3 regions of the Paenarthrobacter sp. NPDC089675 genome follow, and region 1 is predicted to be linked to each of the others. Evidence: riboswitches for the same ligand, from Rfam matches in the RefSeq annotation. Region 1 holds a riboswitch; each other region holds the start of a gene.
The links. A riboswitch is a leader RNA that binds a small molecule or an ion and turns the genes downstream of it on or off. The one in region 1 is predicted to bind thiamine pyrophosphate.
Positions count from the first base shown of each region.

Region 2: linked by a shared signal. The riboswitch ahead of thiD (bifunctional hydroxymethylpyrimidine kinase/phosphomethylpyrimidine kinase) and the one ahead of ACIPY2_RS17860 (ECF transporter S component) in region 1 are both predicted to bind thiamine pyrophosphate.
Region 3: linked by a shared signal. The riboswitch ahead of thiC (phosphomethylpyrimidine synthase ThiC) and the one ahead of ACIPY2_RS17860 (ECF transporter S component) in region 1 are both predicted to bind thiamine pyrophosphate.

Region 1 is NZ_JBIVHM010000009.1:92,296-94,554, forward strand. It holds gene ACIPY2_RS17855 (ABC transporter ATP-binding protein) at 1-386, opposite strand, end outside; gene ACIPY2_RS17860 (ECF transporter S component) at 386-1,006, opposite strand; TPP riboswitch at 1,085-1,219, opposite strand; gene ACIPY2_RS17865 (NUDIX hydrolase) at 1,374-2,054, shown strand; gene ACIPY2_RS17870 (DUF4235 domain-containing protein) at 2,092-2,259, shown strand, end outside.
Region 2 is NZ_JBIVHM010000001.1:702,385-704,643, reverse strand. It holds gene thiD (bifunctional hydroxymethylpyrimidine kinase/phosphomethylpyrimidine kinase) at 1-1,309, opposite strand, end outside; TPP riboswitch at 1,300-1,398, opposite strand; gene ACIPY2_RS03325 (Rne/Rng family ribonuclease) at 1,471-2,259, opposite strand, start outside.
Region 3 is NZ_JBIVHM010000001.1:618,713-620,971, reverse strand. It holds gene ACIPY2_RS02895 (amidohydrolase family protein) at 43-1,131, opposite strand; TPP riboswitch at 1,217-1,324, shown strand; gene thiC (phosphomethylpyrimidine synthase ThiC) at 1,319-2,259, shown strand, end outside.

The sequences.
Region 1 (2,259 bases):
TGCACGCGCTCCCAAATCACCTCCCGCGGGACGGCGAGGTTCTCGGCACCGAACGCGACGTCGTCGCCAACGCGGGACAGAACCACCTGAGTTTCAGGATCCTGCTGCATCAAACCGGCACGGCCGCGCTGTTCGCGGGGTGCCGCGCCGTCAATCAGGAGCGAGCCCGTCTCATCCGAATCGTCTTCCTCGTCCCCGAGGACGCCCGCGAGGGCGTGGAGGAGCGTCGACTTGCCCGCCCCCGACGGTCCCAGCAGCAGGACCCGTTCACCCGGCTCGATGCGCAGGTCAAGGTCCTGGATGGCGGGCGTGGACCGGCCGGCATGCCGCCATCCCCAGCCTTCCGCGGAGATGGCAGCCGGCCGGACCCCAGTGGACCCCGCCATCAGTTGAAGACGGGCTCCGACGCGGCCTTCCGCGAGGCGAACGAACCCAGCACGCCGGTGGTGGCCAGGCCGCGGGTTGCCACCCAGGACAGGGCACCAGCAATGATTGCACCGGAAATCGTGCAGAACGCGATATAGGCCAGCTTGTCGACGGCTTCGTAAGCGATGTTCCAGCCCCAGGGGAGGAACGAGTCGTTGAGGCCGCAGAAGAGGCCGGCACCGGCACCTGCCAGGAGCGAGGTGGGAAGGTTGAACTTCTTGTAACGGAACGCCGCGAAGACCAGTTCCGCTCCGAGGCCCTGCAGGATGCCGGAGATGAGCACCGTGGTGCCGTACTGGGAGCCCATGATGAGCTCGCCCGTCGCAGCCACTGCCTCGCAGAAAAGTGCGGCACCGGGCTTGCGGATGATGAGCATGCCAAGGACCGCGGGGATCATCCAGCCGCCGGCGATGAGGCCGGTCAGGGGCGGGTAGGCCGCGTTCATCGGGATGGATACGATTGCGGCGCCCTGGGACCAGGCCCAGAAGATCACGCCGCCGGCGATGGCGATCAAAGCTGCCACCACGATGTCTACAACACGCCAGTTGTAACTGGTCTTCTTCACGCTTGCCGTGGTCATTTCTTTGCCTCCTGAGGTTACAGGAGGGGAAAGTGCTCCCCGGATTCCCCGGCCGGCCTGCGCCGTCCGGTCCCGGACACTCTGAGAAGCTCGACTCCCTTGCGCCGGTACTAACCGGATCAGGTTCGAGGGTCTGCGGCTGTCCGCACTCTCAGCGCCCTCGCGTCTCTGCATCCCTGCAGGTTCGACGGCGGCGCTCCCCTGTCGTTATCAATCCGCCCTTATGGGCGTGGTTCAGTTTACACCTGCCGTCGATTGCGGGGCAGGTGCTTGGTCACAAACCCGTTGCGAGGCCCGCCCTACGCGCTATCCCCCGACCATAGGGCGCAAACCGGGCCCCGCAACGCCCGCCTGCGAGAATGGGAGCATGACGGATCTTCCAGGTTCAGAAACCCCAGTGGCACAACCCCGCCTGGCGGCAAGCGTCATCCTGCTCCGGAATGCATCCGACGGGCTCGAAGCGTTCGTCCAGCACCGCGTATCCACCATGGACTTCGCGGCCGGCATGGTGGTCTTCCCGGGCGGCCGGGTGGATCCTGCGGACGCAGACGGGTGGGACTACCCCGCCGGGCTTTTGGACAGTCACGCAGTGCATTGGCGGCTGAGTTCCCTTGCGAACGGCGATCCCGGAACCCCGCAGAGCCGTGCCGGGACTGTCCTCGCCGCAGCCATCCGGGAGGTCCGGGAGGAAGCCGGGCTTGATCTCCAAGCCTCGGAACTCAGGCCCTGGGCCAACTGGATCACTCCCGTGGACATGCCCAAGCGCTTCGATACGTTCTTCTATATCGCCAAGCCCGCTCCGGACGCCCAACCCCGGCACCAGACAACGGAGGCCTGGCAGTCCCTTTGGATGCCCGTGGACGGGATCCTCGCGGCGGAAGCCGAGGGCCGGTTAAAGCTCATGCCACCCACGTATTACCTGCTCAAGGAGGTCTCCGGATTTGAGTCCGTGGAGGCACTCTGGCACGCGGACCATGAGGTTGTTCCCGTACTGGCTCCCCCGGGTTCCCTTACTGCTTTCCTGAAGGAGCGCGAAACCCGCCGCTAGGCAGGAACCGGCAGCCGCGTGAGGTTAGGCTGAGGGCATGAACTTCTTCTTCAAGCTTCTGGGCGCGGGCGTGAGCCTCGGCGCGGGTTTCGTCGGCACCAAGCTGGTCAACGCGGGCTGGGAAAAAGCCACGGGCAACAAGCCGCCCAAGGGCAACGACGACATGGAAACGAGCCTGCGCTCGGCGCTGACTTTCGCTTTGATC
Region 2 (2,259 bases), on a different contig from region 1:
GGAGGTAATTGGCATGCAGTTTCCGTCCCACCTCTGCATAAAGCCAATAGCAGGGAAGGACCGCGGCAAGCAGCACCGCGTAACTTCCTGAGGCAGAGGCGGCCAGGAGGTGGTCCACATAGGCCTTTGTTACCGGACCGGTCCCGGTTGATGCCTCGCGTGTGCTGAGCCAATTCCGGTGCAGTTCCGATTCAACCTCCAGGCAAACCTGGGATGACCTGGCCCAGAAAAGCTGTTCTTCCTCGGTGGGCGCAAGGGCGCCTGCGCGGGCCAACACCCTGGAGTAACCGTTAAGGTAGAGGGCGTCCTGGGAGAGGTAGTAATTGAACTCATGCTCCGGAAGCGTGCCGGATTCCAGTCCCCGGATAAACGGCAGCGCATGGATGGCCTCCAGTTCCGGTGCCGCTTCCTGCCACAGCCGGGCGGCGAATGCCCCCTTGGACGTTGACGGCAGCAAGTGGTGGAAGTGGTTGATCGGGCCGTTGCCTTCTCCCACGCCCAGCACGTCAGCGGTAGCCAGCGCCTCCACGAGCCATGGTTTCACTTCCCTCAGGGACGCTTCCCAATCCCCTGTCCGCGCTTGGACCGTGGCAACCGCAGACGACAGCGAACAGCCCGTCCCGTGGCTGTTCTTTGTGGCGATCCGCGGCCCGGCGATTTCGATGACATCCTGCCGCAGCAGCCCGGCGGTATTCACGAGGGCGTCCGGGCACTCTTCCCCCGCCAGGTGCCCGCCCTTGACCAGCACTGTGTTGCCGTACTCGGCGGCCAGCCGCTTGCCTTGCTCCAGGGCGGTTGTCCAATCCTGCGCCTCCGCTTCGCCAAGCAGCATGGCGAGTTCCGGAATGTTGGGGGTCACCAAGCCTGCCAATGGCAAAAGCTCCCGGAGCGCGGCCTCGCCGGATTCCCGAAGAAGGCGGTCGCCGCTGGTGGCAACCATGACAGGGTCAAGGACCACGACGGCGGGGCGCACCTTGGCAAGCCAGCTGCGTACCTCGTTGATGACATCGGCATCACCCAACATCCCGATCTTTACCGCATCAATGGCAACGTCAGCGCTAATGGCTTCCAGCTGCCGGCGCAGGAATTCCACGGGAGGGACGTGGACGGCGGAAACACCCCGGGTGTTCTGTGCCGTCAAGGCAGTAATGGCAGCCATGCCATAGCCACCGTGAGCCGCGATGCTTTTCAGATCAGCCTGGATGCCCGCACCCCCTGACGGGTCCGAGCCGGCAATACTAAGGACCCGAGGATGGGGGCGGCCCGCAACAGGCAGCGGGTAGATAACGGAGGTCGACAAAGAAGTCATGGAGACATCCCTTCGCCGGTGCTAACCGGACAGGTTCAACGGGTCTGGATCTCAGCCGAACCCAACGCCCGGCACCCCGTGTCAGTCTCCAAGCCTAACCGACAGAGGGTCCCGCAGCAGGCGCTGCGGGACCCTCTCTCGGTCACATGACGTTCACGCGGTTACAGTTCCGAAGCCGGGACTCCTACACCGAGGATGATCGGCTCGGCTGCGGCCGCGGCCTTCTTTGCCGGCTCCTGCGGAGCTTTGGCTTCATGGGCTGCGCCGCCACCGCTGGACGCCGATACCTCATGGTGTTCAACTGTTGTCTCGTTGGCCGCACCCTGTGCCCGGCTGGCGCTACGGTTCCGGCGACCCCGCCGTCCACGTGACCTGCCCGCCGCCTGGTGCTCGTCGTCGGACCCGTGGTCAACGGCCGGCTGCTGACCCCCGCCAGCTGCCGCTGCTGCGGCAGGATCGGCCGCAGGGGCCGCGGCCTGGGGCTCGGCAACCGCGGTTTCCGCCGGCTTTGCCTCTGAAGCCCCGCCAAGGTGCGAGAACGCCTCGGCAAGGAGGTCCAGCGTCATGGTCGGCTTGGCTTCATCCGATTCGTGGTGTTCCACGAAGGGAAGAGCCACTTCTTCGCCCCCGAAACGGAGGACCGGCGTGGTGCGACCGGCAGTCTCGCCGGCCGGCTGCGCCTGCGTCACGGTGTTCGTCTCAGGCGAACCTGATTCGGCTGCGGCAGCCGCGCGGGCTTCCTCTTCGGCTTTGTGGACTTCGTCATCGTGCAGGTGGGCAGCGTGGGCAGCAGCGGCGATCGTCGCCAGGGCCGCCCGGGTTGCTTCGGCCTTTGCCTGACGCGCAGGGTCCACCGTTTCCGGAGCCGACGACGCATGCGCCGGGGCCGGAGAGTTGTGGACCGGCGTCGGGATTTCTGCAGGCTGGGCCCCGCCCTTTCCGCGGCGTCG
Region 3 (2,259 bases), on a different contig from region 1:
GTTCGGCGCGTTCTACCTTACCAAATTACTTGAAGCTTCAATTTATTCCCAGTCGACGGTCCTCCCCCGCAGAACCACGTTCTTGAGTTCGGCGACCGTGGCCAGGTTCAGTCTGGGATCGTCCCTGCACAGCACGACGTCGGCACTCCCGCCTTCGCTGATGCCCTCGGCTCCCAGCCACTTGCGCGCGTCCCAGGCGGCGGCGTTGAGAACAGCGGCCGGCGGCAGGCCGGCGTCGTGCAGTTCCAGCATTTCGTCAGCAATCCGGCCGTGCTTGATCACACTGCCGGCGTCGGTTCCCGCGTAGATGGAGACCCCCGCCTCGAACGCTTCAAGGACGCGCTCGCGCCGCCGCTCCCAGAGCGCGGTCATGTGGCGGGCATAGTCGGGGAACTTGGGCCGGGCTTGCGCGGCAATGTCCGGGAAGGTGGCGATGTTGACCAGGGTCGGGACGATCGGCACCCCTTGTTCGACCAAGCGTGGAATGTGCCGCGGCAGCAGTCCCGTGGCGTGTTCGATGCAGTCGATGCCGGCGTCGAGCATCTGGTCCATGGTCTCTTCGGCAAAGCAGTGTGCAGTCACCCGGGCCCCTTCGTCGTGGGCCGCTGCGATGGCATCTTTGACTACCGCCGCCGGGAAGGAAGGGGCAAGGTCGCCGAGGCCGCGGTCAATCCAGTCACCGACCAGCTTGACCCAGCCATCGCCGTCGCGCGCCTCCTTGCGGACCGTTTCCACCAGCTGCTCCGGCTCAACCTCGTGGCCGAGGCCACGCAGGTAGCGGCGACTGCGCGCGATGTGCCGACCGGCACGGATGAGCCGCGGAAGATCGTGCCGCTGCTGCACCCAACGGGTGTCGCTTGGGGACCCCGCATCCCGGATCAACAGGGTGCCCGCCCGGAGGTCGGCCTGGGCCTGACCGAGGGTTGTGGGCTCATCCACTTGGCCACCTGGACCGAGGCCGATGTGGCAATGGGCGTCCACAAAACCGGGCAGGACCCAGCCATCCAGCACTGCGTCCGGCTTAGCGTGCGGACGCACGAAAGTCAGCCGGCCGTCCACGGACCACAGCCCCTGCCGTTCTTCATTGGCTGCCACCAGCACGGGACCACTGAATTCAATGATGTTGGCCATGGCAGAAGCCTAGTCCGCCGTCGAGTGCCCCCACATGCCCGGTGACTCATGACTGCGGCCACCCGCAAGGCTGTGGTAGCTTCGTCTACGACCACACGGGGGCCCCTGCAGGGGCTGAGATCGGACTGACGCAGTCTGCGACCGTTGAACCTGTCCGGGTAATGCCGGCGAAGGAAGTGAGTAATCCTTGAGCACCACAGAAACACAGCACAGCCCTGCCCAAAACCAGCAAGTTCCTGCTGAAGTCGACCCGGTGACAGTCACGCAATCGCTGAAGTCCCATTCGTTGGCCTGGCTGGAAGATTCCGTCCATGGCATCCGTGTGCCGGTGACCGAAATTGCGCTGGAGTCCTCGCCCAACGGCCAAGCCAATGACCCACTCCAGGTGTACCGCACCGCCGGACCCGGGAGCGATCCCGTAGTGGGACTCGAGCCTTTCCGGGAAAAGTGGATCATGGAGCGCGGCGATACCGAGGAATACACCGGCCGGGAGCGAAACCTGCTCGACGACGGCAAATCCGCCGTCCGTCGTGGCGCTGCCTCCGCAGAATGGAAGGGGGCGCAGCCCGTCCCGCGCCGGGCCATCGAGGGCAAGCGAGTCACGCAAATGCACTACGCGCGGAAGGGCATGGTGACCCCCGAAATGCGGTTCGTGGCCCTGCGTGAGAACTGCGACGTTGAGCTGGTCCGCAGCGAAGTGGCCGCGGGGCGGGCGATCATCCCCAACAACATCAACCACCCCGAGTCGGAGCCGATGATCATCGGCAAGGCGTTCCTGGTGAAGATCAACGCCAACATCGGAAACTCGGCCGTCACCAGCTCCATCGCCGAGGAAGTCGACAAATTGCAGTGGGCCACCCAATGGGGGGCGGACACCGTCATGGACCTGTCCACCGGCGACGACATCCACACCACCCGCGAATGGATCATCCGCAACTCCCCTGTTCCGATCGGCACGGTTCCCATCTACCAGGCCTTGGAAAAGGTCAACGGCGAGGCCAACAAGCTGACCTGGGAGATCTTCCGTGACACCGTGATCGAGCAGTGCGAACAAGGCGTGGACTACATGACCATCCACGCCGGAGTGCTGCTGAGGTATGTGCCGCTCACCGCCAACCGCGTCACGGG